Regions from separate parts of the Vibrio sp. V30_P3S12P165 genome, predicted to be linked through region 3. Evidence: predicted binding sites of a transcription regulator. Region 3 holds the regulator's gene; each other region holds the start of a gene.

What was found. The regulator CRP, encoded in region 3, controls carbon source genes, mostly activating them, when cyclic AMP is high. The targets are predictions, from matches to a motif close to TGTGANNNNNNTCACA.
Region 1: deoD (purine-nucleoside phosphorylase) is a predicted target of CRP. The motif match lies at 1,895-1,910, and genes of this name have one in related genera.
Region 2: dinG (ATP-dependent DNA helicase DinG) is a predicted target of CRP. The motif match lies at 8,631-8,646, and genes of this name have one in related genera.

The regions. Positions count from the first base shown of each region.
Region 1 covers NZ_WXWH01000007.1:5,511-16,641, reverse strand. The annotation lists gene CAG57_RS01985 (MerR family transcriptional regulator) at 1-693, opposite strand, end outside; gene CAG57_RS01980 (YbgA family protein) at 683-1,636, opposite strand; gene deoD (purine-nucleoside phosphorylase) at 2,019-2,735, shown strand; gene CAG57_RS01970 (IS1 family transposase) at 2,758-4,227, shown strand; gene CAG57_RS01965 (hypothetical protein) at 4,452-5,939, shown strand; gene CAG57_RS01960 (GGDEF domain-containing protein) at 5,920-7,503, shown strand; gene CAG57_RS01955 (DUF368 domain-containing protein) at 8,229-9,146, shown strand; gene CAG57_RS01950 (hypothetical protein) at 9,304-9,729, shown strand; gene CAG57_RS01945 (SCO family protein) at 9,726-10,328, shown strand; gene CAG57_RS01940 (copper chaperone PCu(A)C) at 10,325-10,822, shown strand.
Region 2 covers NZ_WXWH01000018.1:24,962-36,092, reverse strand. The annotation lists gene CAG57_RS04230 (ABC transporter ATP-binding protein) at 414-1,184, shown strand; gene CAG57_RS04225 (ABC transporter substrate-binding protein) at 1,315-2,091, shown strand; gene CAG57_RS04220 (ABC transporter permease) at 2,207-2,950, shown strand; gene CAG57_RS04215 (ABC transporter permease) at 2,950-3,627, shown strand; gene xthA (exodeoxyribonuclease III) at 3,732-4,547, opposite strand; gene CAG57_RS04205 (DUF2496 domain-containing protein) at 4,648-4,821, opposite strand; gene priC (primosomal replication protein PriC) at 4,835-5,407, opposite strand; gene CAG57_RS04195 (sulfite exporter TauE/SafE family protein) at 5,404-6,183, opposite strand; gene dinG (ATP-dependent DNA helicase DinG) at 6,376-8,484, opposite strand; gene CAG57_RS04185 (porin) at 9,052-9,990, shown strand; gene CAG57_RS04180 (DUF2057 family protein) at 10,065-10,724, shown strand; gene CAG57_RS04175 (YchJ family protein) at 10,759-11,131, opposite strand, start outside.
Region 3 covers NZ_WXWH01000055.1:93,580-104,710, forward strand. The annotation lists gene kefG (glutathione-regulated potassium-efflux system ancillary protein KefG) at 1-514, opposite strand, end outside; gene CAG57_RS11385 (ABC transporter ATP-binding protein) at 909-2,831, shown strand; gene CAG57_RS11390 (TIGR02444 family protein) at 2,828-3,298, shown strand; gene CAG57_RS11395 (hydrolase) at 3,391-4,356, shown strand; gene CAG57_RS11400 (YheU family protein) at 4,462-4,671, shown strand; gene CAG57_RS11405 (phosphoribulokinase) at 4,776-5,645, shown strand; gene crp (cAMP-activated global transcriptional regulator CRP) at 5,887-6,519, shown strand; gene CAG57_RS11415 (DUF1338 domain-containing protein) at 6,581-7,378, opposite strand; gene astD (succinylglutamate-semialdehyde dehydrogenase) at 7,414-8,877, opposite strand; gene astA (arginine N-succinyltransferase) at 8,895-9,914, opposite strand; gene CAG57_RS11430 (aspartate aminotransferase family protein) at 10,064-11,131, opposite strand, start outside.

The sequences.
Region 1 (11,131 bases), on a different contig from region 3:
AAATAATGCAAGGCTTGAATAGTTCATACTGCCTTGATGGTCAACTAAGCCAGTAATATCGTCAATGCCTTCCATGAAGGTCACCTGATATCCTTTCTCTGCCCAGCTCACGGCCCATAGCCACGCGAGAATATGACCGGCATGCTCAAAACTGACACATAAGCATTTTCCCTTATAAGCGGCTTTATTTTCCGCCTCAAGAATGCTCGATAGCTTACTCAACATCACACTGTTAAATAATCCTTTTTGTAAAGATCGCAGTGGCCCTTTTACTTTTTCCAACGCCTCAATCACAGGCAGTACAAATTGTGTTTCAACAATATCTAAAGGATATTCTTTCATCACTGTAGCAAGCACATTTGCCGCTTTTACACCATTTAACTGAGCCAAAGCATCCAGTAATTGGTGACACGCTTGCAACTCTGCCGCGGTTTCTAATGGTAACTCGGCATCAATCAACTCATTGGCTTGCAGTAACTGGCTTACTTTGCCAATAGCGACCCCTTTTAACAGCCAGCTCTGTATTTGACGAATGGTATTGATATCGTGCTCGCTGTACAGTCGATGTCCTTTGTCTGAACGCTTTGGTTGAATTAAATTATAGCGACGTTGCCAAGCGCGTAACGTGACAGGCTTAACCCCTGTCAGCTCCGACACTTCACGAATAGCATAACGGGTTTCTTTACAATCCATAACGTAGTTTCAACTCCTGAGGATGAGGGTTTAGATAGCGTTGTTGGCTAAGGTACGCATCTGGATACATGGCTAAATAGTGTTTGATTAACGTTAAAGGAGCCAAAAGTGGTAATAATCCGCGACGATATTCATCAATCACTTGAGCAAGCTCTGCTTTCTGTGATGAGGTGAGTGAACGTTTAAAATAACCTTGAATATGCATCAGAACATTGGTTTGATTTTTTCGACTCGCGCGAAAAGTCAGGGCTTGCATCAGCTCTAAACGATACTCTTGAATAAAATCCGCTAATTGATATTGAGCCACGTTTGCCACTAACCGCCCTAAGCGTTGATAAGACGTAGGATGATGGGCCATTAAGGTCAATTTATATCGCGAGTGAAAATCCACCACTTTACCAGCGGTTGGGTTATCACCTAAGCTTTGGTAAAAATCGTGTAAACAAAACACACGGGTAATAAAATTCTCACGCAACACCGGATCATTCAGTCGCCCATCTTCCTCCACGGGTAACCAAGGCATACGTTGCATTAATTGTTCGGTGTATAAACCAACCCCATTTTTTTCTGCACCATGATCTCGATAGACTTTGACTCGCTCCATGCCACACGTGGGGGATTTGGCACAAACAATGTAACCACACAAAGCTTGAGATTGAAGATGGTCAATTTTTTTGTGGGTGTACTGTAGCAAGGCTTCGGTATGATCGCGACTCGCGTCTTTGGTTTCGACTAACGCAATACGTTGCTCATCAGCAACAAGACGAATAGTGGGACGCGGAACAGGTAACCCCATCCCGACTTCCGGACAAACAGGGACAAAATCAAAAAAAGGGCTTAACTCTTGAGTAACAAAATGGCTCACTTTGTGCCCCGCATCAAACCGAACGCGTTCACCAAGTACACAGGCACTAATGCCCACACGAATGAGTTTAACCGTCATATTGCCTCCCGACCAACCAAGCCTTATTCACCAACAACGATGAAAAGATTATACATAAAATATTCTTGTATAAGATATAGCACAGTATCTCAATGTTATACAATTTTATTTTCTGTACACATTGAATGTTCCACCCCTTGATGCGCTCTGCTTGTTGGCCTAAATGTTATTGGCTTAAGTCGCAACAAATCGCTTGCGCTACCAATTCCAACACATTTAGTTATCAATAAGGTAAAATAACTCGTACTCACTATATTTTGTGACCGATATCTCATGGGGCCTTGGTGTTGCTCGATATTATTGCCTCAACCGATTTTCATTCATCAACAGTATTCGTAAATAGTCGTATTCTGTTGATTATTTAACTTTTGGAGAACAACCCATGCCGACCCCACATATCAATGCTAAAGCAGACGCTTTTGCTGAAACGGTATTAATGCCAGGCGACCCTTTACGCGCAAAATTTATTGCTGAAACTTACTTAGATGACGTGACTCAGGTGTGTGATGTACGCAATATGTTCGGATACACTGGCTTCTATAAAGGTCAAAAAGTTTCCGTCATGGGACATGGAATGGGGATCCCATCATGCAGTATTTATGTCCATGAACTGATTGCCGAATATGGCGTAAAAAACATTATTCGAATTGGTAGCTGTGGTGCAATTCGCGATGACGTGAAATTGATGGATGTTGTCATTGGCATGGGAGCTTCTACTGACTCGAAAGTAAACCGTATTCGCTTTAATGGCCATGACTTTGCTGCGATTGCCGATTATGATCTACTTGAAACCGCTGTCAATCAAGCCAGAGCGCACAAAGTCGCGGTTAAAGTCGGTAATGTTTTTTCTGCTGATTTATTCTATACCCCAGAGCCTGAGATTTTTGAAAAAATGAAAAGTCTTGGCATCTTAGGCGTTGATATGGAGGCTGCAGGCATTTATGGTGTCGCTGCTAACCTCGGCGCTCGAGCATTGACAATTCTGACCGTATCCGATCACATCTTACGTGGTGAGAAACTCAGCTCAGAAGACCGTCAAAAATCGTTCCATGACATGATGCAAATCGCACTGGACACTGCCATCAACATCGATTTCTAATTTTTACCCCGAGGGGGCGATCGTGCCAAATGACCAATTACCGCTGGCGGCTGAGGGTTTACAACTCAACTTTTGTAAAACATTGGCGTGTAACAACTTTGGCTTGAGCGATGCAAAACATTACGTTTTGCAACATGCGAACCCGAAGCGGCCAACGATGGTTTGTCGAGAGTGTGGTGCTTTCCCCCCTTTACTTAATAATGCCGATGTACTCAACGAACTGCATCGTCTACGCCAGTTGCATAGCGATGGCTTACCTGCATGTCGCCATACTGACTGCACAAATTTTGGCTTATCGGTTCACACACATAAACACCTTTACCATGCCTTCGGTTACAGCGGGGATCGCCAGCGCTATCGCTGTAAAGCTTGTCAAACCACATTCGTTGATAAATGGTCGGGTGCGAATCATAAACTCGCGTTGCAAGAAAGCCTGCTAGGATTACTGTTTACTGGCTATTCTGTGCGTGAAATTTGCCGCAAACTGACGATTAACCCTAAAACGTTTTATGACCATGTTGAACATATTGCCAGCCGTTGTCGACGCAAATTAGCCATGATTGATGCACGTTGGGTCAACCACGCTGACTCATATCAGTTAGCCTCTCACTATACCGCTTTGCAACCCCTCAGCAATAATGGTGCATTGTGGATCACCACTGGCGATGCCAAAACCGGTTATATTTTATGTCAACACGTTAACTACTCTGCTAATGAAGACGCCCCCAGTTGCGGCGATCACGATCCTTATCGCCTTCCTGCCCGTTTTGTGGCTCGCGATTATTCTTCCGAGTCGAATCTGGCTATGCCAGAGCCGTCTTCAATATTACGTGAACGTATCGATCAAAAATATCAAACGATCTTAGCTAGAGGCAATGTTGAAGACCCAATGGGGAACCTCACCGCCTTTCATTATCCTTCTAAAGGCGCGTTAATTCGACCACCTTATACCGCTTATGCGCACTATCTGCATGTATTAGATATGTGTTTACCCAATAAACATGTTTCTCTATTTATGCCGCAAGATCCGCTGCTACGCTCAGCGGCACTCAGTGTTTGTTTACCTCGTATTCGTCAGCAACAAGTTGATTTAATGTACGTGGAAGAAGAGCATCAGTGGAACGCCAGCGAGCCTTTTACTCGCATTGATATTGTTTTAATGGGCTGGTGGCGAGATCGTTGGGCGATTATCCACCAGCATCACGCGACCAAAGGCATCTGCTATCTGGCAGGAAACCATCCCTCGCCACAACATTGGCTACCCATTGCCAGCACCCGCCAAATTGATTTTTATCAGCAGCGATTTCAATTGTTGTTTGAATCACTCATCAATGAACCAAGAAGAAAGCTACGTCCAGGCGGAATTATGCCGCTATTGGATATTTTTCGCGCTTGGCACAATTTATGTTATCAAGATAAATATGGCTTTACTGCCGCGCAAAACTTAGGCGTGACAGAGCATCCCCTGACATTAAAAGAATTACTGTCTTAATACCTGCCCTTGGCCATACAAAAGTGGCAGGCATAAATTAACTTCAAATTTCTCAATTAAAAATGTGAACCAAGATCAATAACTGTGATAACCAGTGGTAAATAAACCTAAATTATTGTCATATAACACTAAGCTTAGATTTGTACTTGAGTCCGCTCACCATGCCTGTCGGCACCTAGCAAATTTGGCCTCTTTATCAGCGAGATATTGGCAAGGACAACCATTTGGATAAGCATCAACACATTCTTGAACTTGAGCTTGAACAATTAAAAAGCCGTCTAGAATCTGACCCTCAACAAGTGATATCCGCTGCGGAGCAATGCTTAGCACAAGCCAAGCAACTGAATTTTTCTGATGGTATTTTGCAATCTCATATTCTGATCTCGCGCGGTGCTTGGTGCAAAATGGATTATCGATTTGGCCTTAAGACCATTAAGCAAGCTCTTCAGTATCAACATAGTCTTGAGAGTGATGAATATCTACCCGAGATCCTACATATCCATGCACTCCATTTTTGGGGACAAGCAAAGTACTACACCGCTCAACAATATTGGATTAATGCACTAGAACAGGCCTCTTTAACCGATGAGATCGAAATCATCATCGAAAGTTTAATTGGCTTAGGAAATATCTGGCGAATAACCAATGAATATTCGCTTGCTTGCTGTACACATGAATTGGCGGTCAGTGTTGCCAACAAAACTCGAATTCATTGGCTGGAAGGTAAAGCCCGTATTTTATGGGCCTGGGATCTCTATTTACTCGAGCAATATTTAGAGATGCTTTCTGTGTTAGATGGGGCCGAAGAAGCTTTACGCGATCACACCGATAATACATGGCAAGCCGAAGTTTGGGACTTCCGAGGCTTGGCGCTGCTCGGGTTAGAGCGATTAGAAGATGCAGAGCAAGCGACAAAACGGGCTCATGAGCTGGCCAAAAAACATAATCTAGTATGGATGAAAGCGCACTCTTATATCAGCCGAGCACGGCTTGAGCTACTGCGTAAAAATCATCACAAAGCCACTGAGTTATTACTCTGTGCAGAACAATCAGCACAAACGTTTGATAATGGCGAATTGTTATCACAAATTTGTTTGCAGCAATCGCGGGTTGCTGAACAACAAGGCGATCACCAAAAAGCCCTGATTGCGTTTAAAAAATATCGCCGTTTTTCCCTATCAATGTTACGAGAGCAAACTTTTCGCCTCGGGCTCGATCGCGCCCACATTTCCAAGCGTCAACTCGAACAACGTGCTCACAAACTGATTCGACGCGTCCGTAACCACTATGAATATAATCCTGAAAAACAGCTCTCGCATGTTGTAGCAGAAAACGATTGGTGGGAACAATTAATGATGTTTAAAGCGGAACTACAACATTGCCAACATTCTGTCATGCTGATCCACCATGACGAGCCACATTATCTCGATATTTGTACCGAACTTATTCATACCATTTGCACACAGCACGACTTACTTTCACGTTTAAGTCCGACCCAACTCGGTTTACTGCTAGCAGAAACTGGGCAAAGTGCCGAACAACTCAAAGCAACCGTCGCTAACATGATTCAAATTTACCCATGGCAGCGTAAAGGATTGAGCGATTCTCTGCCCGTCATCACACTGCAAACTATTTTAAGTTTCCCTTTTACTTTAGAGCAGCTGGAACACGTTCAACAACAGGATAATCATCATGGAAGCGCTACTGAATAAAATCCAGAAAGCAGGGTTGGATGTCACGTCAGTGAATGGCGAAGAAGCGGTGATTTTTTGGCATCATGTTGAAAAAAATATTGCCAGTAGTCCCGAGGAACAAGCACTGTGTCTCACTCTCAGTGCAGAATATTACACAGAAATAAAACACATCGCCAACAGCATCCAAGAGCTACGTAGCGCACTCGCTTTGTTATCAACCAGCCAAAATATTGAGCTCATTCTGCATATAAAACGAAGTCTGAGCGATAGATTAGTCGAATATGGGGAGTATACCGCTGCACTAAACGAATACGTCTCTAGCTCAAGTTTAGCGGTTGAGCATGGCTATATTGATGATTATGCTCAAGCCGTGCTAGGGATGGGTAATTTATGTGATGCGTATGGGGATCACAAACGTGCTTTGCGCTATTACCAAAAAGTCGATGCACTCGACCGTGCATTAAGTAGCCGTTCACTGCGTTTACGCTATAAACTCTGTATGCTGGCTTGCCACTTGCAGTTAAACCAATACTCCGCAGCACAAACGCTGCTCAGCGAATGTGAAACCTTAAGCGCTCTCGCCACTAACAAAACGTTAATTGGGCAAATATCACTCTATCAGGCCAAATTATATCGTCAGAAAAATCAACTTGAAAAAGCGATTCATACACTAACTAATGTACAGTATATCAAGGGGAATATTCACTCAATCTGGCTATTCAATATGGTACGAATTGAACAAGCTTACTGTTTGCTGGAGCTAAATAAAATCCATATTGCAAATATGTTACTGAGCGCAGCGGAAAGGCGAATCCCTTTATTAAAAAATGTCTCAATTCTAGAACAAAGTCTTTATGCTGCATTCAGTGATGTCTGTGCTCGCCAAGGTAATTACGCTCTTGCACTCCACTATGAAAAAAAAGGATTTAAGATCGAATCGACCCTGATCAAATCGATTCCGATCGGTGATCTAGGAGCGACTCAATTACGACGGCTTGCTCGTTTCGAACCTCAGCTCAAACTGATTGTCTCTGAACAAGAGAATCGAGAACTCAAAGAAGCCACTGAACATCAAAAGAATACGGTCGCCCAACTGCAACAAGATGTATTAACCGACCCATTAACTCAATTGCATAACCGACGCTGGCTAGAGATCAAACTGAAAGAACTTATTCACCATGCTACGCCTTTTGCTTTCCTTGTGGTCGACATTGATCACTTTAAAGCGATTAATGATGATCTCGGCCATTTAGTCGGAGATAAAGCCATTGTCCAAGTGTCAACAACATTAACCGACTATTTCCAGCACTATCCCGCTTCTTGTATCCGTTTTGGTGGAGAAGAATTTTTGATCATTTTAGAAGGTGAAACCTTAAAGCAGTCAGCTTTACACGCTGATGCCTTCCGTCAACGGATTGCCGATGTTGATTGGCAACCGATATTAGGGGATCGAAGGCTAACGGTCAGTGTCGGTATCACGGTGCATCGTCCTGGAGAAAATACCCAACGAACCTTCTACCGAGCAGATAAAGCCCTGTACCGTGCAAAAGCTAATGGTCGAAATCAAATTTGTACAGAGTAGACCAACTCTCATTACCAGCATTCAGCTGATGTTTATCCCCAAACAACTTGGCGTTGCAAGTAGGCATCAAGTGAGTGACAAATTTGTCTGGAACAAATTTGAACAGCTGTAGGCTGGCCTTTGGTGAGAGCACGGATGGCTCTCATCATCCATGAGCATAGACAGGCGATGTAATTGGGGTGAACAAACGTAGCCAACACCTCTGCAGATTGAAGTAGGAAAGTTATATAAATTCGCACGAATAAAAAAATAGCCAATCGCAATAGGTCGATTGGCTTATATTATGTGTGAACAAATTTCTATTCACTAACAACGTCAGTTGGCTAGGTGACCCTCGGCTTTAGTAAGGGTCAACAAACATAAAGCACTTAACGTGCCAATTTATAAAAAATAAGAAAAAATAAATACTTTTAGCACTTATCGCTTATATCAACATTAAAATCATCAACAATTAGTAGAAAAAAACACAAATTACACTAATAACGCGCTATTACTCTTTTTTATTTTTATCCTAATAAAGGCACAACGCGAATCCATCCTGTAATTCACCTCAGATGCCAGTGAGTAAATTGCAAAATAAAATTGCAAAATGCAAAAAAAACACTGAAAATCCAAACAACCGCAGTCACAGATAAGACAAGGGCTCACAATAATCTGTACAACACTTTCAAAACCATGTCTGCTATACTGCGCGACTTGTTATTTAACATGATGTTAGGTGTACAATGAATTATATAAGTACCTTTTTCAAAGGAATCGCCATGGGAGCAGCTGATGTTGTTCCGGGCGTATCTGGTGGGACAATTGCTTTTATTACAGGTATTTATGACACCTTACTGGAAAGTATCCGACGCATTAACCCAAGCCTTATCCTCTATTGGAAACAACGAGGTATTCAAGCAACTTTCCAGCATATTAATGGGGGTTTTTTACTCGCATTATTTGGTGGGATATTCACAAGCATCATAAGTTTAGCTAAGTTTATTTCTTGGCTATTAGCCACGCATCCGATTCCAACTTGGGCATTTTTCTTTGGTCTAATTCTCATTTCTGTGTGGCATATGTTACAACAAGTTCACCAGCGTTGCTTATCCCGCTGGTGCGCTATTGGTATTGGTGTGCTGCTAGCTTATACGATTACCGTCCTTAAACCTATCGATATGGAGATCACTCATCTCAATATACTTATCGCTGGCAGTATCGCCATTTGTGCCATGATCTTACCGGGAATTTCGGGCAGCTTTATTTTACTACTCCTTGGTATGTACACCCCAATACTGAATGCGATTAAAACATTACAAATTGATATCTTGAGCGTATTCCTTGTCGGATGTGTTATTGGACTGACGAGCTTTTCTCATCTATTGTCTTGGCTACTAAAGCACTACCGCGATGTAACGCTCACCTTTCTAACCGGACTCATGCTTGGAACCTTACCTAAAATTTGGCCTTGGAAACAAACCCTCAGTTGGAGAATCAACTCCCACGGCGAGCAAGTGCCACTCATTCAACAAAATTTATCACCATTTGACTATGAATCCCTTACCGCTCAGTCAGCTCATTTAAGCCTTGCTATACTCGCTATGCTTGGTGCAATGATTCTTGTCCTTGGGCTAGAAAAATTTGCCTCTCGCACTCGCTAAAGACTGGACATTGCATTTCTCTCGCCGCTATCAGCACCGAGGCGGCGAGAGAAAACCACTCAGAGTTTGACTCGTGACACACTTCTTTCTTATTCACCGCTTACGCCTATTTCCACTATGTTAACATTCTGTATTTATTGTTATGGATACCAGTACGATGTCAATGGTGATCAAGCTACTCTGTGCTGTCCTTGCTCTGCTTGCCGGATTTTACGCCAGCGATCTAATGCAGCATTTTTCATCGGAGGCCAAACAACAAAATCAGCACTATTGCCCTGTTACCAGTAAACCTTGTCAGCAGCAAGGCGTAACGATGAGATTAACGCAAGATACGGTACAGCCACTTATAAGCACGACACTGATGGTCGATTGGCCAACGTCTCAAACTCAGCAATTAACGCTCACTTTACAAGGGCTAGAAATGGAGATGGGGACGGTCAAGTTTCTACTCACCAGAAGCACCGGACACTCGTTTAGCGGCCAATTAATGCTCCCCGTCTGTACCATGCAAAATATGACCTGGATAGGCACATTAACCGATGGGGAAACTACGGTTTATCTTTCAGTAAGGATGGAAAAATGAGTAAAAATTGGTCGCTTTTTTGCGTGGTCATTTTCGCTTTTGGTTTTGGCCTAAAAAACTACTGGGACACACAAGCCTCTCAGCAAAAAACCATACCAGAGGCCGCTTCAACTGCTGATACTCAACATCCGCTCATGGCAGATTTATTTGACCCCCGTGATTCGCGGATTCGTATTGTGTATTTTGGTTTTACGCGTTGCCCGGACGTCTGCCCGACGTCACTAGCTATGCTAGGAGCAGCACTCAACCAGCTCAGCGAGTCCGCTCTGCAACAATTGCGCCCTATTTTTATCTCATTGGATCCTCAAAGAGACACACCACAAGCAACGGAAATTTACGCGGCGTATTTTCACCCGCAAATAGAAGGTCTCGCTCTTCCTTTCGCTCAGACTCAGCGTTTGACTGATCGATATGGCGTCATCGTGCAAAAAACCGATCTGCCAAATTCTGAATTAAACTACACCCTTGATCATAGCTCCTACTTTTATTTTCTAAAGCCTGACGGCACGTTACTCACTCAAGTTCCTCATACCAATACCCCCACCCCGATTATCACAGCCATTGAAGCACTTATAACTCAAAAAGGACGGTCACAATGAAATATCGCTTGTTGATTTTAATTGCCAGTTTATGCACCGCTCATACTTATGCGCATGATAGTTCTTATACACATGATAATTCTTATACAGATACTAGCGCTTATGCAGATCGTTTGATGATGAAAGAACCTTACGCGCGCGCTACCCCACCGAATGCTGCGACCAGCGCCGTTTTTGGCACATTAATCAATCACAGCAAAACTGACCGTTATATTGTCGCAGCTTCGAGTCCTTCGGCAGGAAAAATTGAGTTACACGACATGATCAAAGACGGTGATGTGATGAAAATGCGCCAAGTTGATAAATTAACAATACCTGCACAAGGGGTTTTATCATTAAAGCCAGGCAGCTTTCATATTATGTTATTTGACCTTCAGCATCCGTTTATTGCCGGTGAGCAGATCACGCTTCAATTAACCACGCAAGACGGTCAATCGTTTTCATTTGTCGCTCCGATAAAAACGGTGATGAGCAGTATGCAGCAACATCATTAACTGATCAGAAGAGGGCAGCGATAAATACCCGCTATACCCAAACAACTTAGCGTTGCAGGTAGGCGGCAAGTGAGTGACAAATTTGTTTGAAACCAATTTGAACAGCCGTAGGCTGGCCTTTGATGAGAGCCACGGATGGCTCTCATCATCCCCATGAGCATAGACAGGCTATGTGATTGGGGTGAAAAAACGTAGCCAACAACCATTAAAGATTGGCCCTCTCGAAAAAACCACAATCCATTAACATTGATTTGAGCTGTATTTCACTCTTCTTCGTAATTTTTATGCTTGTTATCAATAAAACCTAGA
Region 2 (11,131 bases), on a different contig from region 3:
ATCTTGATCACTTTAATTATGAATATGAAATAAAACTACAGAAACATAGAAAAATCAGCCACATAGAAAGATATTTCATGAAATTTTCTTTCATATATTACAATTTGTAACTAAATAGATAACTGTCGATGATGTTTTTTGAGTGTAACAATTGTTACTTAAGAAACGCGTTGCAATATAAATTCTATGTGTGTTGTTGTTAAAGTGTTGCATATCTTGTCGTTTATTTGTGTGTTGCAAGACCAGAAATATGATCTTTAGTGGGCTTTTGTTGAATTAATATTCATGTGTAATGATTAGATATTTTTATTTAGAGGGTTAATAACATGTTGCACGTGTTAGGGTTGAGTGCTAATTTGTAGAAAAATCAAGCTGGATTGCTTGACGTGAATCAATACAGGGAGTTAAAGCGCATGACCGATCTACCCGCGCTGGACATCAAAAACTTGCATAAAACATTTGCTCAAAATGAAGTGCTCAAAGGAATTTCACTACAGGCAAATAAAGGGGATGTTATTTCGATCATTGGCTCTTCCGGCTCAGGGAAAAGTACCTTCCTACGTTGTATTAATTTACTCGAAACGCCAACATCTGGTGAAATTTGGGTTAACAATGAACTGATTGAAATGAAAATGACTCGCCAAGGTGACATTAGGCCGGTGAGCGATAAACAGGTTCAGCGTATTCGTTCACGTTTAGCGATGGTTTTTCAGGGGTTTAATCTTTGGTCCCATATGACAGTGCTAGAAAATGTGATTGAAGCACCTGTGCATGTTCTCAATATTGCTAAGGATCAAGCCATCGCGAATGCTGAAGCTTTGTTAAAAAAAGTGGGGCTTTATGAACGCCGAGATTATTACCCCGGACACCTATCAGGAGGGCAGCAGCAACGAGCTGCGATTGCTCGTGCATTAGCGGTTGAACCTGAGGTTTTATTGTTTGATGAACCTACGTCTGCGCTCGACCCTGAATTAGTGGGTGAGGTCTTAGGCGTGATGAAAGATCTTGCTCAAGAGGGAAGAACCATGTTGGTTGTCACCCATGAAATGGCATTCGCTCGTGATGTTTCTAGCCATGTCATGTTTTTACACCAAGGGATCGTTGAAGAGCAAGGGGAGCCTGAAAAATTATTCATCTACCCTGAGTCAGAGCGGCTGAAGCAGTTTATTTCATCAATTTATTAGGGTCAACAAACCCTAGTTACCTACCGAGTTAATACGAGTGTCACTTCAAGCGACACGGGCATAAACACCCATCTATTTCGACGATATTTATGGATAATAAAGACAGTAAAACAATCACAGGAGTATGGATATGAAAAAGTGGTTATTAATGGCGGCAGTGGCAGCAACGGCCATTTCTGGGCTGGCCCAAGCAAAAGAGTGGAAAGTTGTTCGCTTTGGCATCGAAGGCGCTTATCCTCCTTTTAGTTGGACAGAAGCGGATGGATCATTACGTGGTTTTGATGTGGATATGGCTAATGCTCTCTGTCAAGAAATGCAAGTGGAATGTCGCATCGTTCCACAAGATTGGGATGGCATTATCCCTTCGCTACTGGCACGGAAATATGATGCGATTATTGCTGCGATGTCGATTACCGAAGAGCGTAAAAAACGAATTGATTTTACGCACAAATATGCACTGATCCCTAATCGATTTATTGCTAAAAAAGGAGCCGAATTGGATTTTAGCCCGCAAGGTTTGAAAGACGTAAAAATAGGTGTGCAGCGAGCAACAACTCACGATAAATATTTGACCGATAACTATGGTAAGTCGATCAATATTGTACGTTATGGTTCGTTTGACGAGGCCTATCTTGACTTAGCGAATGGGCGTATTTCCGCTGTGTTAGGTGATGCGTCTGCGTTAGAAGAAGGGGTCTTGAATAAAGTGGGAGGAGAGGCTTATGAATTTGTTGGCCCTTCATTAACGGATCCACAGTGGTTTGGAGAAGGATTTGGCATTGCGGTTCGTAAACAGGATAAAGACTTAACGAAGCGACTCAATCAAGCCATTGTATCTTTACGTGAGCAAGGCATTTATCAAAAAATAGCAGCGCAGTATTTTAGCTATGATGTTTATGGTGATTGAGTGATATTGCTGGCTATCTACTACGGGAATGTTTTGGCTAGAGGCTAAGCTAGGAGGTTGGTTACTCGTTGAACACGGTATCCAACCTCCCAGGGCCTAGAAAGAGGGTTTATGCTTGCTTAATCTACAGGGATACGAAGTAGCGATTTTAAAAGGCGCGCTGCTGACGATTGAAGTGGCTTTATTATCGCTGCTATTTGCCATACTACTCGGGATGTTAGGGGCTCTGGCTAAATTGGCTCCTTTTCGCTGGGCAAGGGCCATTGCGACCCTCTATACCACCATCATTCGTGGTATCCCTGATTTAGTCCTGATGATGTTGATCTTTTTTGGGGGGCAAATTCTCCTGAATCACAGTTTATATTCGCTCAATGAATGGCTAAATAGCGGTTTGGCTTATTTTTATCCTAACCACCAATGGACTTCTTATCTCCCTGATTACATTGATGTTAGCCCATTTATTGCCGGGGTGTTAACCATCGGCTTCATATTTGGTGCTTATATGGCTGAAACGTTCCGCGGCGCGATTATGGCAGTCGATAAAGGGGAGTTAGAAGCAGCAAAAGCTTATGGAATGAGCGGATTTTTAGTGTTTCGACGAATATTGCTGCCTCAGATGATTCGTCATGCCCTGCCAGGGTTTGGCAACAATTGGTTAGTCTTATTAAAAACGACAGCCTTAGTTTCTATTATTGGATTAGAAGACATGGTTCGGGTGAGTGCGATGGCTGCCGGTTCAACCAAAATGCCTTTTACTTTTTATCTCACCGTTGCTTTGATTTTCTTATTTTTTACCAGCGTATCGACTGGTTTACTGAAATTAGTTGAACGTAAATTCAGCATGCATACGAGGTCGTGATGGATTTTTCAGTGATCGTTGCCAGTTTGCCACTTTATTTTAGTGGATTATGGATCACAACGTGGTTGGTTGGGTTATCTCTGATCATTGGCTTAGCGGTGGCAATTCCTCTTGCGATTGCTCGTAATCATCAACACCCACTGGTTTGGATTCCGGCTTGGGGATATATCTATTTTTTCCGAGGGACACCGTTACTCGTTCAGCTGTACCTAATTTATTATGGGATGGATCAATTTTTTCCAGTGAAAGATACATGGTGGGAGCATGCATGGTTTTGTGCACTCGTTGCTTTTATCTTCAATACATCAGCCTATACCGCAGAGATTGTTCGTGGGGCGATTAACGGTTTGGATAAAGGAGAGTTAGAAGCGGCCAAGGCTTATGGAATGACACCGTGGTTAACCTATCGGCGGATTATTTTACCTAGCGCTATGCGTCGTGCTTTGCCTGCGTACAGTAACGAAGTGATTTTTATGATACACGGTAGCGCGGTAGCAGGGATCGTAACCATTATGGATTTAACGGGAGTGGCGAGATTGGTGAACTCTCGGCACTATGCGCCATTTGAATCGTTTTTAACTGCGGGGTTATTTTATATGGGGTTAACCTTCATCGTGATTGCTTGCTTTAAACAAGCGGAAAAACGTTATTTGGCTTATTTAGCACCACGGCAATAACACCTTGTGCCCTGCTTGGTCTCAGCTTTGGGCACAAGTTTAGGGTCTGTTTATCTCGAACAAAATTTAACCGCGAAAGATAAACAGACCCTAGTTATATTCGATTAATTGTTTGATGCAAACGTCGCCCAAATAGGCGCATGATCGGAAGGTTTTTCTATCGCCCTTAAAGGATAATCAATTCCCGCATCAACACATTTAGCCGCTAGGCTGGGCGTGGCTAAAATGACATCAATTCTTAGCCCGCGGTTATCATCAAACCCTCGTGAACGATAGTCAAACCAAGAAAATTGATTTTCAACGGTAGGATGCAGCTGACGAAACGTGTCTTCAAACCCCCAGTTGAGCAAGCGTGCTAACCATTCGCGTTCCTCGGGTTGGAAAGAGCACTTACCCGTTTTCAACCAGCGTTTACGGTTGGCTTCACCGATACCGATATCTAAGTCGAGAGGGCTGATGTTGATATCTCCCATCACAATAAGCTGTTCATCTGGAGTATGAGATTCGGTTAAATAATGCATTAAATCGCGGTAAAACTGACGCTTATAAGGAAACTTGGTCTCATGGGCGATATTATCTCCTTGGGGGAAATAACCATTTAATACGGTGAATGGCTTTTCTTGGTCATCCAAAAAAGTGGCCATAATCATCCGTTTTTGATGGTCATCAGTATCGGTTGGGAAACCTTTCATCACTTTGATCGGCTGATGTTTACAGAGCAGAGCAACGCCATAGTGGGCTTTTTGCCCATGAAAATAAACGTGATAACCCATAGCTTTAACATCCTCAATCGGAAAGGCCTCATTATGGACTTTGATTTCCTGTAGACCGATGATATCGGGTTGATGTTTATCAATTATGGCTTGAAGTTGATGGAGTCTTGCTCTTAATCCATTGATATTAAAGCTAATTACTTTCATTTCTTATCCCTTTTGACGCGTTGTTATTCACCGGCTGTATTTTTTTATGCTGTCTATAGTACGTATTTAACTGCTTGAGACAACCTATGATGGGGTCGAGTTATGACTGAGGAGGGGACACCGATTGTGCCAACTGAGTTTCCAAATCTTGTTTAACTAGCTCAATCGCCTTAAGAGCAACCGTTAAGTCAACTTGATTCGATTCGAGTAGATAAATAAGATCAACCGCTAATTTCACTTCATCAGGGGCATCACTGAGTGGAGGATGGTTCATGGATCAAATACTCTTAGTTACGGGGATCAATAAGAAGCTGGGCTTCGATAGCCGCTTTTGCTTGCTGACAGCGGATCAATCGCTGTTTTGCAACCGTTAAGGCTTGTAATCTTGAAGTATGATAACGAGCTGGCGCATGGTCAAATTCATACTGTTTATTCAGGACTAATTGTCGCAGTCGTTGCTCCCATTCTTGGTGCTTGACGAATTGGTGCTGGAGCGCTTCCTTGGAGAGCGGATCAGTGAAATCATCACCCATTTTAAATCTCTTCGACTCAGCATATAGCGTATCTAACCCATGAGTGATGACCCGATGTAGCGCTTCTATTTGAGCAAATAAATGCTCGGTAAGGTGCGCTATCTGGTTGGTGTTGGTGGTCGACATTTTGGTTTGAGTCAAGTGCTGCAGTCTGGTTAAGTTTTGTTGTGTTTCTTGAACGCAAGCGGCAAGTTGACGACGATCTGCGTTAAATAAGTGAGGGTCAAACCAAGCTTGGCTGTCGATGTTTTCCTGTTGATCGATGATCTGAGCTTGCTGATTCCACTGCTCAAGTTGTGCCATCAGTTGAGACAAACGTTGCTTCATAGTCCAATAAACCAAGCGTCATAGGCTAACTTAACCGCTAACACACTAACGACGAACACAAAGACAGGGCGAATGAATTTCCCACCAAAGCGGATCGCTGAATGAGCACCGACAAAAGCGCCGACCATGAGACACATCCCCATGGTTAGTCCCAGTATCCAGTCGATATGACCCAAAATAGCAAAGGTTATCAATGAGGTAAAATTACTGGTAAAGTTCATGGCCTTACCTAAGCCAGAAGCAAGTAAAATATTGAGACGATATAACGCCATTGAGCTGACGGTCCAAAATGCGCCCGTTCCTGGGCCGGCTAAGCCATCATAAAATCCAAGGATAAAGCCTTGCGTATACTGTTTTCGGTGCGTTCGCGTACAGGTGTCAGGCAAATGAGTGTCGCTAGTGTGGGGTGTTTTGTGCCATATGGTATAAATAGCCGCGGCCAAGATGATCAGCGGTAAGACCTTTTGTAACCACTCGGTACTGATGGCATCCACAGCATAGGTGCCGATCACCGCACCAATAAAAGTCGCAATAAACGTTCTTTTCCAAAAACGGGGTGTAAATAGAGCTTTACGATAGTAAGTCACCGCCGCCGTAGAAGAGGCAAAGGTTGCGGCTAGCTTATTAGTGCCAAGCGCAATATGAGGTGGTAACCCTAAGGAGAGAAGTGTTGGTACGGTCAGCATTCCGCCTCCGCCAGCAACAGCATCAATAAATCCAGCGACAAAGGCAACGATCGCAAGAATAAAAAACGTGGTTGGTTCAACAAGTTCCATGAATGGTTCGGTCCTAATCATAACGGTAAAACGGATCGCAACGCATCACGGTCGCTAGCCACTTAAGCGGTTTTCAGCCTCTATGGTACTCCGATGATAGAAAGATTAACCAATCAACAGGCGAGTCACCGAGAAAATAAGCGGTAATCCTAAAAGCTAGCCGCGTATAATAGCAATATTTAATAATCAAGCCTATTCAATGCAACGTTTAAACGGTGGAAGAGAGTCGAGTAACGATTTGCCATAGCGCTTAGAGACTATCCGACGATCAAGCATCACGACTCTACCAGAGTCTTGTTCTTGACGCAGTAAACGTCCAACCGATTGAATCAATTTTTTGCTGGCTTCCGGTACACTAATTTGTAAAAACGGATTACCGCCTCGTTGCTGAATATATTCTGCATGAGCTTGCTCGACCGGTGAGCTTGGCACGGCAAAGGGGATTTTGGTAATAATTAAATTTTCTAATAATTTACCGGGCAAATCTAACCCTTCCGAAAAGCTACCTGTACCAAAAAGAATGCTGGTTTTTCCACATTGAATCAGCATCTTATGCTGGTTTAAAATCTCTTTTCTCGACTTTTCGCCTTGTCGCTGTAAAGACCAACCGTTTTTAATGCATTGAGTATGCACTTTCTCTGCGACTTCTTTCATTTGCCAGTAAGAAGCAAATAGAACTAAATTCGCTTTATTGGGTTGAATATATTCGATCACTTTCTCAGCAAGATATCCGGTATATTGCGGTGCTTGTGGTTCATACTCCATTTTGGGAATCAGCAACTCAGCTTGATTGTGATAGTCAAAAGGTGAAGCAAGTGCTAAAAATCGGACACCATCCTCATTTTTTTCACTGATCCCAGCTTGGCGACAAAAAAACTGAAATGAATTGAGTGCTCGGAGTGTTGCGGAGACGAGGACAGCGCCGACACAGCGGCTCCATATTTGTTGATCAAGTTGCCAACCGATTTCCAGCGGTGAAATATTAACGAAATAATCGTTTTCTCGTTCAGTGCTCACTTGCAGCCAGCGCGCCAGCGGAGCGCCTTTTTCTCGGTTTGGTTGCGCCATCAAGTGCCACACCTGTGCAAGGTTTTCTAGTCTCTGTAAATAAAATCCTAGCTCTGATAATGCCGGATCACCTAATCTTGCTGCTATCGTGCCATCTTTAACGGCTTCGGCAATTAAATCGGCAGTTTTGCCGACCGCTTGATTCAGTTTTTGGCTGGCTTTTTTTAGTTCTTGTGCTTGGGTTGCTAACCACTCCGGCAATTCCCCATGTTCAAAACGATAAACCCCTTCGTCAAAGGCGGAGGCTTCAAATTGATTTGGGAGTCGATTCAGAGCAGGGATCAATTGTTGTAGCGCATCTTGAGCCTCACGATGAAAGCGAGACGCACGCTTTTCGTCGCTCAAAGCGATAAATTTTGCTAACGATTGGTTGAGTTTTTCTAACCAAGTTACTGAGCCCTTCATGGCCGCAGAAGCCGCAGCATGATCGCGTGCGACCTGCGGAAGGTGGTGAGCTTCATCAAAAACATAGATGGTATTTTCTGGCTCAGGAAGAATAACGCCACCACCGAGATCGGCATCTGCCATGACCAGACTGTGATTGGCAATGATGACATCTGCTTTGTCGAGTTCTGCCCGCGCGTTTTGAAATGGGCAGTTTCGATGAGCGGTAAAACTTCCGTTACAACTATGTTTATCACTAACAATCATATGCCAAATTGAATCACTGATAGGCGTTGGCCAAGCATCTCGATCGCCATCCCATTTCCCACTTAGTAATTGTTGATAAAGTGCTTGTAGCAGTTCAATATCCTGAATATCAGGCTTGTCAGTAAACATCGCGAGTTGGCCACCATCAACGCCACTGGCTGAGGCAAGCTTTTCGGTGCAGCAATAACGTTGGCGTCCTTTGGCTAAGAGAAAAGAAAAATTTTGGTCGGTGATCCGTCGATAAAGCGGGAGATCTTTTTGTACCAATTGCTCTTGTAGTGCAACGGTTGCGGTAGAAATGACCACTTTACGTTGGTTGAGTATCGCGACGGGAATACTGGCCATCAAATAAGAAAGTGATTTACCGATCCCAGTGCCTGCTTCTGCCACAATCATGCGTGTGGAGGGGTGATAGCGACCACAGAGGGTGTGGGTGATTTCAGCCACGAGGTAGTTCTGTGCCCGGCGTGGAATAAAGTTATCTAACTGACTTTGTAAATTGTGATAACTCGTACGGATGGATTGTTGGATTTTTGTTGTGAGCATAGCGAGACCTAAACAGCAGAGCCGCGATAGTAACATAATTTGTGACGACAGCCAGTTGCTGTTCATTGATCTTCACTCGGCTACGTTCCTTTACCTGTTAAACACTTTTACCGGTTAAACGATGGCGGGATAACTGACTTTCGATCCCCAGTTACTTAAAATAGTATGCTTTTGAATCAATTCTAGATCTTGCTCACAAAAAAAAACTGAACCTTTATGCGCATGCCATTAAAGTGATATCCATCGAATATAAATTCTTAATTTTGTTTTAAAACAGAAATTATATTCTACATCAATGTCTTATTTTTAATAGTATTGGTGTTTAATATTGAAATGTTAATTTTGTTTACATTTATTAATCATGACCTTTTTGGTTAGAAGTTGCTCGAAAGAAAGTGAAATTTATATGTAAGTTTTTGTTTATTAAGTTTTTATGTTGTTTTTATAAATATTTTTTTGCACATTTGACATGTAGCATATTCTTTTGCAATCTTAAGTGCGAATTTAGTGGCGATGGTAACTAGCCGCAGAGCTAGCCAACCATCATCTAAAACAAAGGGAACCGAAATGGAATTCCCATCTAAGAAAAGGCAGTGGATTAATATGAAAAAGACTCTAGTAGCACTACTGGTTGCTTCAGCAGCAACATCAGTCAATGCAGCAGAAGTATTTAAAGCGGATGACGTATCCGTTGATTTTTATGGTCAACTTCGTCAAAGCGTTAAGTTTACTGATGAAAGCAATACTGATGCAAAAATTGATCAAGGTTCTTCACGTGTTGGTGTTAACGTTGTCTACAATGCAGTTGAAGAAGGCTTAGATGTCATTGGTAAAGTAGAATATCGTGTCGATGAAGACTGGGAACTTCGTCAGCATTATATTGGCATGAGTACAGAATACGGCGTGATGACCTATGGTAAACATTCACCGCTTTATGATGATGTTTATGGCGCAATTTACGCTTATGAATATGACTTGGCACCATATCGTGGTGGGCTAGATAACAATTTCTGGCAAAGCAGTGCGATCAAATACCAATTGGAACTTGGTAAAAGCTGGGTAAAAGCTCAGTACAACCTAGCTGAGAATAACGAGAATGCTGAGTTGTTCGAACTGTACGTTGGTAGTTCTTATGATGCTCTTTCTTTACACATTGGTGGTGCATCAATGTCTGATAAAACAGCCGGTGATATCGACTCAACTTATTTTGAAGCCACGGCGGAATATGCGCTGACTGATAAAGGCGTGGTTGGTATTACTTACGCATACAATAAAGATAAAAATAAAGTCAACAGCACAAAAGAGGAATCTGATGGTTTCCACCTTGGTGCAAAATACAAAGTGGCGAGCAAAACGTCACTGTACGGCGGTGCTCAGTTTATCAATGGTAAAAAAGAAGCGGCTGACATCACTAACCTATACCTAGGTGCAGAGTATATGTTTGCTAAGTGGGCACGTACTTACGTTGAATACAACTTCAATGATACTGACGGTCAAGATGATGTTAACAATCTTGCTATCGGTGCTCGTGTATACTGGTAATCTAGCGATTTATCGTTAAAGATAAGCTCGGCGCTGCCGAGCTTTTTTTATGGGAGATGGATGAGGTGGAGGTCATGATGAAACATATCATAAAGGGATTATTGGTCGGAGTCGTTCTCACGGCAACAGTACAAGCTAAAGTGCAACTGACGGTACCAGAGGAGATCAGTTTAGCGGTGGTAAATTTAGAAAAACCGCAGATGAAAGGCAGTTTTCTAAGCAGTCACAAAACGGTTGAGCTGCCGGATGGGGTCAATCAAATCGCGTTTCGCTATGCAAAACCTTTTGTAAATCGCGATACGGTGGATAATGTGTATAGTGATTTGGTGGTGCTACGTTTTAATGCGACTGATCAAACCTTAACTTTTCAAATGCCTAACTATCGTAACGCCCAGCAAGCCAAGAAAGAGATCGCTCATTTTGAATGGCAGTTGATTGACCTTGATAATCAAAAACCGGTTGAGCAGGTGAGTGACGTTGTTCCTCTTAGCGGTTTTGTACTTGGACAAAATTTTGTTGATGATATTGTGACATACAATAAACAAGCGGGAAAAGCAGCCATTACGATGAGCTATTTAACCATCGATAACTCATTAGAGAAGCCTTCAGTAAACTCCCATAACCCCGCTCCCGCTTCCTCCGATGCGTTATTAGATGATCTGCAAGCTCTCTATTTAAAAGCGGATAAAGAACAACGCAAAGCCTTCCGTAAGTGGATGATCGATCAAGAATAATCATTCTGCTCTTGGCGAGTTAGCGATGGATGATTTAGCCGCAACATTTTTTAAATTTCTTACCGCTACCACAGCGACAAGGATCGTTGCGGCCAATTTTATTTTGTTGAGGAAATGTACCATCAATATAGAACCATTGATGGTTGTCGCGCACAAAGCGAGATTGTTCTTCAAGACAGTATGTCTGTTGTCCTGCACGATAAAAAGCTTTGAAATGCACAAAGCCTTCATGTTCGTCGCGTCCTGGCCAAGTCTTTAGAATCTCTAACTTTTGCCACTGGCTATTCATTGAATCTTCAAGCTCCTTGCGCTGTTGATCAGCCAGACACGATGGGTGGTAAGTATTAATAATAAAATCAATGAGTCCCAATACATGGGCACTATATCGAGCTCGCATTAGCTGCTCT
Region 3 (11,131 bases):
ATTGTGCGGCATGTTGTCGGCGTTCAGCATCACTGATATGCCTTGCCCAATAGATCACCAATGGGTCAATCCACTGCATACGACATAATGCTGCGGTTAATTCAAACGGCTGCAAAATGTCACTCAATGGATAACGATTGTAACCTTGCTCACTAAAAGCCTCTTGTTGTCCTCCGACGGTAATCACACTGCGCCAATATTTACCCCGCAACGCACTTTCAGGCCCAAAAGCGAAACCTTTGCCTAACACCATATCCATCCACTCTTTCAGTAAAGCTGGGCAAGAATAAAGATAGAGTGGATGCTGAAATACAATGACATCGTGAGCAAGTAGTCTCTGATGTTCGCGGTGAACATCAATGAAGAAATCAGGATATGTTGCATAAAGATCAATAAGTGTGACATGTGGTAACGTCGCGATGTGCTCGATCATCACCTGATTAGCCACCGAATGATCCGGATCAGGGTGAGCATAAATAACTAAAACCTTTGGCTTAACATCAGCCTCGCTCATTCTTAACTCCCTCGATAAGCAAATGAAGCGTAAAATACAGCACTCTCTTCCTAGAGCCTGTTCTTCCTACGGTCTGTTGACCTTTCTCGATTAAATTTTGTTCAAGATAAAAACCACACGTTTTAATAAAAAGAATACATTAATTAATCACTTTTTATTAACAAACTATATATCAAAACAACTTAAAGTTGCAGATTAACCGCAAGTAAATCATGGCTCATAAAGATAGATGAGGGGGAGCATTGGGATAAAAACCATCGCCAATAATATTGAGATTCAAATACAAAAGCGATAAGCATCATAAGGACATACGAATGTATAATGTTCGACATTTATCCTGATTGCCCCTACTATTCGCGACGACACAATCACGGCTAACTAGATACGATTTATTATGATTACCTTCTCTGACATTCAGTTACTTCGCGGTGGGAAACCTCTCCTTGACCAAGCTTCTGCTACCATTCATCCTGGCGACAAAGTCGGACTAGTCGGAAAAAATGGCTGCGGTAAATCGACATTATTCGCTCTGCTCAAAGACGAACTATCCATTGATGCTGGATCGTTTAGCCTGCCTGCACATTGGGAAATGGCTTGGGTTGCTCAAGAAACACCAGCGCTTGAGCGTCAAGCCTTAGAGTATGTAATTGATGGCGATAGAGAATACCGTCAACTGGAAAAACAACTCAGTGAGGCTGAACGATTAGATAACGGCACACGAGTGGCAGAACTACATGGGCAAATCGAAACCATCGGTGGCTATAGTATTAAAGCTCGAGCTTCAGAACTGCTTGATGGATTGGGCTTTAGCCAAGAGCAGATGGGGTGGAACCTCACTCAATTTTCTGGTGGCTGGCGTATGCGTCTTAACCTTGCTCAAGCTCTTATTTGTCGCTCTGACTTACTATTACTTGACGAGCCCACTAACCACTTAGATTTAGATGCCGTGATGTGGTTAGAACGTTGGCTACAAAGTTATCCCGGTACCTTATTATTAATCTCTCATGATCGTGATTTTCTAGATCCAATCATTAATCGCATTATTCATATCGAAAATCAGCAGCTTAATGAATACACCGGAAACTATTCCTCTTTTGAAGTCCAACGTGCTCAAAAACTGATGCAGCAGCAAGCACAATTTCAAAAACAACAAAAACAGATGGCTCATATGCAGAGCTATATTGATCGTTTTCGTTATAAAGCATCTAAAGCACGCCAAGCCCAAAGCCGAATTAAAGCACTCGAAAAAATGGAAAAAGTGCTGCCAGCACAATTTGATAACCCCTTTAGTTTTGAATTTCGAGAGCCCAGCGCCTTACCCAATCCTATTTTAATGATGGATAACGTCAGTGCAGGTTATGGCGATCATCTTATTTTAGAAAAAATTCGTCTTAACTTGGTTCCCGGTAGTCGCATTGGTCTGCTTGGCCGTAACGGTGCGGGGAAATCCACGCTAATTAAACTGCTATCAAGCGAGCTAACCGCTCTAGGGGGCGATCTCACTTATTCTCAAGGAGTCAAAATTGGTTATTTTGCTCAGCACCAACTCGAGACCTTACACCCAGAAGAAACGCCACTACAACATATGATGCAGCTTGCGCCTGAGAAAACCGAATTAGAACTACGTAATTATCTTGGTAGCTTTGGATTCCATGGCGATAAAGCACTCGAAAAAGTTGCCCCTTTCTCGGGGGGTGAAAAAGCACGCTTGGTGCTGGCGTTAGTGGTATGGCAAAAGCCAAATCTGCTACTGCTTGATGAACCAACCAACCACTTAGATCTAGATATGCGCCAAGCTCTCACACTGGCTTTACAAAGTTTTGAAGGCGCGATGGTGATCGTCAGTCACGATCGTTATTTACTACGAGCCACCACCGATGATCTTTATCTGGTTCATGATCGACAAGTCGCACCTTTTGATGGCGATCTGACCGATTACTATAAATGGCTCACTGATCAACAAAAAGCTGCACGTAAAGAAGCACAAGTAGCTCAACCCAATAAAGACAGCAGCAATAGTGCGGCCGCCAAAAAAGAACAAAAGCGTCGAGAAGCCGATTTTCGTAAGCAAACGGCACCAATTCGCAAAAAACTGACACAGCTCGAAGAAAAAATGGATACGTTGAATGCAATTTTAGCTCAAATGGAATTCACGTTATCTGATACCACCTTATATGACGCGGAAAATAAGGCTAAACTGACAGAGGTACTCGCCACACAAGCCAGTAGTAAATCTGAATTAGAATCGGTTGAAAGCGAATGGATGAGCGAACAAGAAAACCTCGAACAGATGGAACAGGAATTCAACAGTCAATGAATGATATGCACGCCACGTCTTTACTGACCCTGGAAAGCCTATGGCAATTCAGTTTACGCTATTACAGTGTTCGAGAAGTCAAAGAGGCGTGCTTATGCTTGCAAAATCAGTTTCATGGCAATGTAAATTTACTATTGTTGCTCAAATGGTTAGATGAGAAACAACTGACCTTCCCTGAATCGGCTTGGGCAACAATTGCCAGCGCATTAGCGCAAACTGAAGATCTTATCGAACATTACCGAGAACTGCGTCGTAAGCTAAAGTCTCACCTACCCGATACACTATATCGCGAAGCCCTACAATTTGAATTGCAGATAGAAAAACAGCAGCAAGCCGATCTCATCGCCTGTATTCATCAGCTCCCAATGACCACATCAAGCGAGATACCCCTCACTACAAACTACTGTCAGCAGCTAGGAGCATCACATTTGAGCCAACGATTCTCGTCCCCCGTCAACATCGGCTAAAGCAAAGCAAGCCGAACATCATGGTTCTCGTTAGGAAGGGCATATGACTTCGGTGTATACTGGCGCGATAAATTATGAGTTAGGGTCAAATAATGCATCCATTCGTTGCCGCCAGCGGTTTACAAAACCCACACTTACAAACACTGCTCCCCCGTTTCATTCGCAAAAAGGCACGGTTTGAACCCACGTGGCAAACGCTCGATACCCCCGATGGTGATTTTCTCGATCTCGCTTGGAGTGAAGCGCCGGGCACAAAAAAGGCGCAAAGCAAACCTATTTTTATTCTATTCCACGGTTTGGAAGGCTCTTTTTATAGCCCTTATGCCAATGGATTAATGGATGCCTTTGCCAAACAGGGCTGGCTTTCGGTCATGATGCATTTTCGCGGCTGTAGTGGTAAACCGAATCACTTAGCTCGTGCTTATCATTCTGGAGAAACTGCAGATGCCCGCTGGGTACTTGAATATTTACGCCAACAATTTCCCCAACAACCGATTATCGCTACCGGAGTATCCTTAGGCGGTAATATGTTGATCAATTACCTTGCGGATTATCAAACGGATCCCATTGTTACCGCTGCCACGGCCATTTCAGCTCCTTTGGACTTAGCCGCTTGCTCACAACGTATTGAACAAGGTTTTTCCAAACTCTATTGTCGTTATTTGCTCTCATCATTAAAACGCAACGCGTTGAAAAAGCATCGCTTACTCCAAGACACACTCGGACTTTCAGAAAACGGTATTCAACGAATCACAAAACTGTATGACTTTGATCAGCTCATTACCGCCCCACTGCATGGTTTTAAAAATGCGCATGATTACTATCAACGCTGTTCTGGTATGCAGCGATTGAAAGAAATCCGCACCCCAACCCAGATCATCCATGCCAAAGATGACCCATTTATGACCGATGCCGTCATTCCTAAATTTTCGCTGCCCGACAATATAGATTATCGACTATTTACCAATGGTGGCCATGTCGGATTTATCTCCGGCACCCTCACACAACCGGAGCTTTGGTTAGAAAAAGCCCTCCCCGACTACTACGCAGGGCTGTAAGCCTTTTCATTCGCCTGACCACAAAGCTCGCTGTTTATCACTTTTATCATTCTAAAACGGTGGCTCACCGATTGATCTTCGAACATAAAATAAATTGAGGTATTTATGATCGTACCTTGGCAACAGATCGCCAATGAAACCTTAGAGAATTTAATCCGAGAATTTGTATTAAGAGAAGGGACAGACTACGGTGAAACAGAGGTGAGCTTGCAAGATAAAATCGAGCAAGTAAAGCACCAACTGGAAACAGGAGAAGCGGTGATCGTCTATTCAGAATTACATGAAACGATCGATATCAAAAGTAAAATTCGCTAATTGAGTGTGAATCTGCCATTTTCTGCGGCGAATTTTCCATGATATAGTGAAAACTAACAACACGGTCGCTGTGACCTGTTGAGGATTTATAGACAAGGTTTGTCATGTCAGCAAAATACCCTATTATTGCCGTCACTGGCTCTTCAGGCGCAGGAACCACCACGACATCAGAAGCATTTCGGAAAATGTTCAATATGATGAACATTAAACCCGCTTGGGTCGAAGGAGACAGTTTTCATCGTTTTACCCGCCCAGAAATGGATATTGAAATTCGAAAAGCGCGTGAACAAGGTCGCCACATCAGTTATTTTGGCCCACAAGCGAATGATTTTCCCGCGCTACAAGAATTTTTTCGGGAATATGGTAAATCAGGTACGGGTCAAATTCGCCGTTACCTGCATACGTTTGATGAAGCCGTTCCCTATAATCAAATGCCCGGTACCTTTACCCCGTGGCAACAGCTGCCTGAAGATACTGATGTATTGTTTTATGAAGGACTTCATGGCGGAGTTGTCGATGGCGAAATCAATGTTGCGCAGCATGTTGACTTTTTGATAGGCATGGTACCGATTGTCAATTTAGAATGGATTCAAAAATACGTTCGAGATACCCGTGATAGAGGTCATTCGCGAGAAGCGGTCATGGACTCCATCGTTCGCTCAATGGATGATTACCTTAATTACATCACGCCACAATTTTCTCGCACGCACATTAACTTTCAACGTGTTCCAACGGTTGACACTTCTAATCCACTGAACGCCAAAGGCATTCCTAGCTTAGATGAAAGTTTTGTGGTGATTCGACTGCGAGGGATCAAGAATGTCGATTATCCTTATCTATTAGCGATGATAGACGGTTCATTTATGTCTCGCCACAACACCATCGTTGTCCCCGGTGGAAAAATGAGCTTTACCATGGAGTTAATCGTTCGACCACTACTGCAACAGTTGATTGAATCGGGCAAAATTGGTTAATCATTCCGTGCTAATGACGATTACTTTTCATACCGTGATCATGTGCACACTTTTGCTTAGATTATCCGTACTTTGATACGATTAAAATCAAGAAATCGCCTGAGAAAAAGGATACTATTCCATACCGAACACAAGATAGCTTGCAGCAATTAGGAAGTCCTCTTATTCTAGTTAACCCATTAAGGCTTCGCTAAAATATATGGACAGCAGCGAGCATACCCTGCAGAGGAAGTGAGATATTATGGTTCTAGGTAAACCTCAAACCGACCCAACACTAGAGTGGTTTCTTTCACATTGTCATATTCATAAGTACCCTTCTAAAAGCACGCTGATTCATGCGGGCGAAAAGGCAGAAACTTTGTACTACATTGTCAAAGGGTCTGTTGCGGTACTGATTAAAGATGAAGAAGGTAAAGAGATGATTCTTTCTTACCTTAACCAAGGTGATTTCATCGGCGAGCTTGGTTTGTTCGAAGAAGATCAAGAACGTACCGCTTGGGTTCGAGCTAAATCGCCTTGTGAAGTGGCAGAGATCTCATTTAAAAAATTCCGCCAATTGATTCAAGTTAACCCTGATATTCTGATGCGTTTGTCAGGCCAAATGGCCCGTCGTCTGCAAGTCACCAGCCAAAAAGTTGGCGACCTTGCCTTCTTAGACGTGACTGGTCGTATTGCGCAAACGCTTCTCAACCTAGCAAAACAACCTGATGCAATGACTCATCCTGATGGGATGCAAATCAAAATCACTCGTCAGGAAATTGGCCAAATCGTCGGTTGTTCACGTGAAACTGTGGGTCGTATTTTAAAAATGCTGGAAGAGCAAAACTTAATTTCAGCACACGGCAAAACCATTGTCGTTTACGGTACCCGCTAGCGATATTAAATAACAGATGCACAAAGCTACTTTATTCATTTTAAAGTAGCTTTTTATTTGGTCACGACTTTCTATCTGTGCTCTCAAAAATTTTATCGGCAGAAGCGGCAACAAAGCCTTGATAGAGTTGTCCATTTACCATTGGATAACGTTTAGCAAATTCATAAAAACCACCAGGAATCACTTCAACACCTTCGTGAAACGATACTGGCACCTTATCGGCCATGGTCGAGGACTGTTCTAGTAATACTTCTGGGGTTCCTTTCACTTCACCGCCATGTTCGTTAATGGTGAAGCCTGCCTGACGTAAATGGTCATTGACCGCTTTAACCTGATTGAATGCCTTGAGCTGATTCACACTGACCGTAAAGTGATTTGCCCCATAGCCATGAGCCGCTAACCATGCCGCATATTCGCTCTCTTTGGCTAAGATTTGATAATCAGCAAACGAGAGATCCCATAGACGGCCTGCGTAAAGAAAGTCGACATGATCAAAACGAGACGTATCCACTTGAGCCACTAACTTAGCGACTATCGCTTGTAACTCAGCTGAACACGCTTCAACTTTTAATTCACTAATAAACACTTTCGGCTGCTTAGGATCTGAGTGCTCGTAATGCTTAGCGACTAACTTTTTGCTCTCAAACAAATAATCACCACACGCTTGATAACCTAAGGCTAGAAAAGGCTGAGCTAAAGTATTCATGCCCAGCGGTGCGATATTAAAGGTTCGTAAAGCAATATGGTCATTGATTAGCGGAAAACCTTCTTGTAGTAACTGATGCACTTGCTGCGCAGAAGGACAAAGTCGTGTGGTGTAATCAGCCCATAAGGCTTGGAATAATTCATCAACAGTCATAGCGTCTCCTTATTTTTACCCAACCATTTACTCGTTTATAGGATAAGCTCGATCCCAGGCGCTAAAGTCGTGGGCAATTGTGTGCTTTCCCCTTCCATCGAAGCCATAGGATAAGCGCAATAATCTGCCGCATAATACGCACTAGGACGTAAGTTTCCAGAAGCACCGGGGCCACCAAAAGGCGCATCACCACTGGCTCCGGTCAATGGGCGGTTACGGTTGACAATTCCGGCACGAATATGATCGATAAAATAGCGCCACTCTGTATCGTCGGTAGAAATCAGCCCCGCAGACAACCCAAAACGAGTCTGATTCGCAAATGCGACAGCTTGCTCGAACGTCTGATAACGGACCACTTGCAGCAATGGGCCAAAATATTCTTCATCGGGTAAATTATCGATTTCCGTCACATCAAGAATGGCGGGAGTAACAAACGCAAAATGAGTCAACTGAGCCGCCAACAATGGCTTAGCTCCGAGCGAACATAAATGTTTCTGTGCTTGAATCATTGCCCGTGCTGCGGCAACCGAGATTAACGGCCCCATAAAAGGAGCAGGCTCGGCAAACGGTTCATCAATGATTAAATTGGCCGCAGTACTAACCAACTTCGCTAGCAGTCGATCGTCAGATTCATCAGCAGGAAGATACAAGCGACGAGCACAAGTACAACGCTGCCCTGCACTAATAAAGGCAGATTGAATAATAGTATAAACGGTGGCATCAATCTCACCATACTGCTTCGACACCACCAACGGGTTGTTACCACCCATTTCTAATGCCAACATTTTCTCAGGTTGACCAGCAAACTGACGGTGTAAGAGATGGCCAGTATTGGCGCTCCCCGTGAACAGTAATCCATCAATATTCGCAGAACTTGCTAGCGCAATGCCCGTCTCTTTACCACCTTGCACAAGGTTCAGCACACCATCGGGTAATCCCGCTTGTTGCCAAAGCTTGGCCGCTAATTCGCCACACCAAGGTGTTTGTTCTGAAGGTTTAAATACGACCGTATTACCCGCCAATAAAGCCGGAACAATATGTCCATTCGGTAGATGAACAGGAAAGTTATAAGGGCCAAATACCGCCATGACTCCCAGCGGGCGATGACGTAACACTAGTTGACTTCCCGCAGTTGCACGGTGTTGTTCCCCTGTGCGATCTTGATAAGCCCGAATGGAAATGGCAATTTTTCCCGCCATCGCTGCAGCTTCAGTGCGTGCTTCCCATAACGGTTTTCCGGTCTCTTTAGCGATGATTTCTGCGATATTTTCACTATTGGCTTGAACAAGATCAGCAAAGCGGAGCAGGATTTGCTCTCGCTCATGATAGGGACAATTTTTCCAACGAATAAAGGCCGAACGGGCCGCTGCAATCGCTTGCTCTACTTGAACTTGACTCGCACTATTTCCTTGCCAAATTACGCAACCGTTATATGAACTGAGTGAGGAAAAAACCTCTCCATCACCAGCTAACCATTGCCCATTAATCCATTGTGTCATGATCTTGCCCCTTTATTTTATTGCGCTAGAATCCGCAACCAGTCTCCTTGCTCGACCTCTAGTACTTTCGCGACGTCAGGTGTAATGATCACCACCTCACGTTCTCGGTTATAGCCCGCCTTGGCTGCCGTTGCCCGAAAATTCTCAAAGGTACAATTACACATTAAGTAATCTTGCCCACTAGCATGGCGAGCCACTTCAACTCGAGCCCGTACGGAGTGACGCACAGACTCAATGTGACGAAGGTCACATTCTACTGTTGGGCCGGCATCAAAAATGTCGACATAATTACGACAAGTAAACCCCTCTTGTTCAAGCAAAGCTAATGCTGGTCGAGTATTGTCATGCACTTGCCCGATCACCGCTTGCGCTTCTGGACTGAGCAAGTTGATATAAATCGGTAGCTTTGGCATCAAATCAGCAATAAAACCTTTTTTACCAATACCGGTCAGATAGTCAGCCAGTGTAAAGTCAATCGAGAAAAAGTGCTGTTGTAACCACTGCCAGAAGGGAGAGTTACCCTTGTCATCCGAAACGCCGCGCATTTCCGCAAAAATAGTTTGCGAGAAGCGCTCTGGATGCTCTGCCATCATTAAAAAACGGCTTTTCGATAACAAACGGCCATTTAAGCCTTGGCGGTAAGGCTCACGTAGGAATAATGTACATATTTCACTGCACCCAGTGTAATTATTGCCAAACGTCAACAGTTTAACCGTATTATGCACCCCCAACTTATGAGATGAATGGACAATGGTACTGATATGATAGGAATAACTCGGGCGATCCCAACCAACAGCCGCTTCAATTCCGGTTGTCCCCACCACCTCACCCGTCTCTGAATCCACCCCAACCATCAGATAGCCTTCATCACTCGGATATAACACCTCTGCTTTGGCAAAGCTATATTCTGAGTGCTCGATGCGTTTCGTTAGCAGTTCTTGATTGACCGGCAATGAAGTAAAGCCATAACCGGACTCTACCGCACAAGTATGTAAAGCGTCGAAGTCTGAGATGGCAATTGGACGAATAACTAGCATCAATATTCCCTCCTGACGCATGAAGAATCTAGGGTTTGTTGACCTTTCGCGATTAAATTTTGTTCGAAAGGTCAACTGCCCCTAGGGAGAGAGATGAAACCTAGAGGCACACCCACCGGCTCCATGGTGGATGTAGTGAATCAAGCGATCTAAACCAGTGAAGCAATCGCTTGATCCAATTTTTCCAAACCAAGTTCGATCTCTTGCTGACTAATAATCAGCGATGGGGTAATGCGTATTACACTGGCTCCCGCCACCAAGATCATTAAACCTTGTTGACCGGCTGCGACAAGAATCTCTCTTGCTCGGCCTTGCCATTGCTCATTAAGCTCGGCACCAACCAATAGACCTTTCCCTCGAATTTCTTTAAAAACTTGATACTTATCGTTTATTTTAGCCAAACCTTGACGGATCCATTCGCCACGCTTAACAACCCCTGCTAGCGTCTCTGGCTGACTCACAATCTGCACGACCGCTTCTGCAACGGCACATGCTAATGGATTTCCACCATAAGTTGACCCATGCGTACCGACACTTAAATGTTTTGCCAGCTTATCGGTCGTCAACATTGCGCCAATGGGGAAACCTCCTCCGAGCGATTTGGCCGTACTAAGAATATCAGGTTTCACACCGATACCTTGGTAGGCATAGAAATCTCCCGTACGTCCATTGCCCGTTTGAACCTCATCAAAAATCAGCAATGCATGGTGTTTATCACAAAGCTCTCGTACGGCTTGAATAAATGGAGCAGAGGGTGAAATTAGACCACCTTCACCTTGTAAGGGTTCCATCATCACAGCACAGGTACGATCAGAGATCTGCGCTTGTAATGCACTGATATCATTATAAGGAAGATGGGTGACATTGCCCGGCTTCGGGCCAAAACCATCGGAGTATGCGGCTTGCCCCCCAACCGTGACGGTAAAAAAGGTTCGGCCATGAAATCCCTGAGTAAAGGCAATAATTTCTGATTTTTCTGGGCCAAAGTTATCCGCCGCATAACGGCGAGCCAACTTTAAGGCGGCTTCATTCGCTTCCGCGCCTGAATTAGCAAAAAAAACTTTTTCAGCAAAGCTGAGCTCAGTTAACCGCTTCGCTAAGCGTAAAGCTGGCTCATTAGTCATTACATTACTCAAATGCCATAACTTATTGGCTTGGTCTGTCAATGCTTGAACCAAAACGGGATGACAATGGCCCAAGCAACTGACCGCAATACC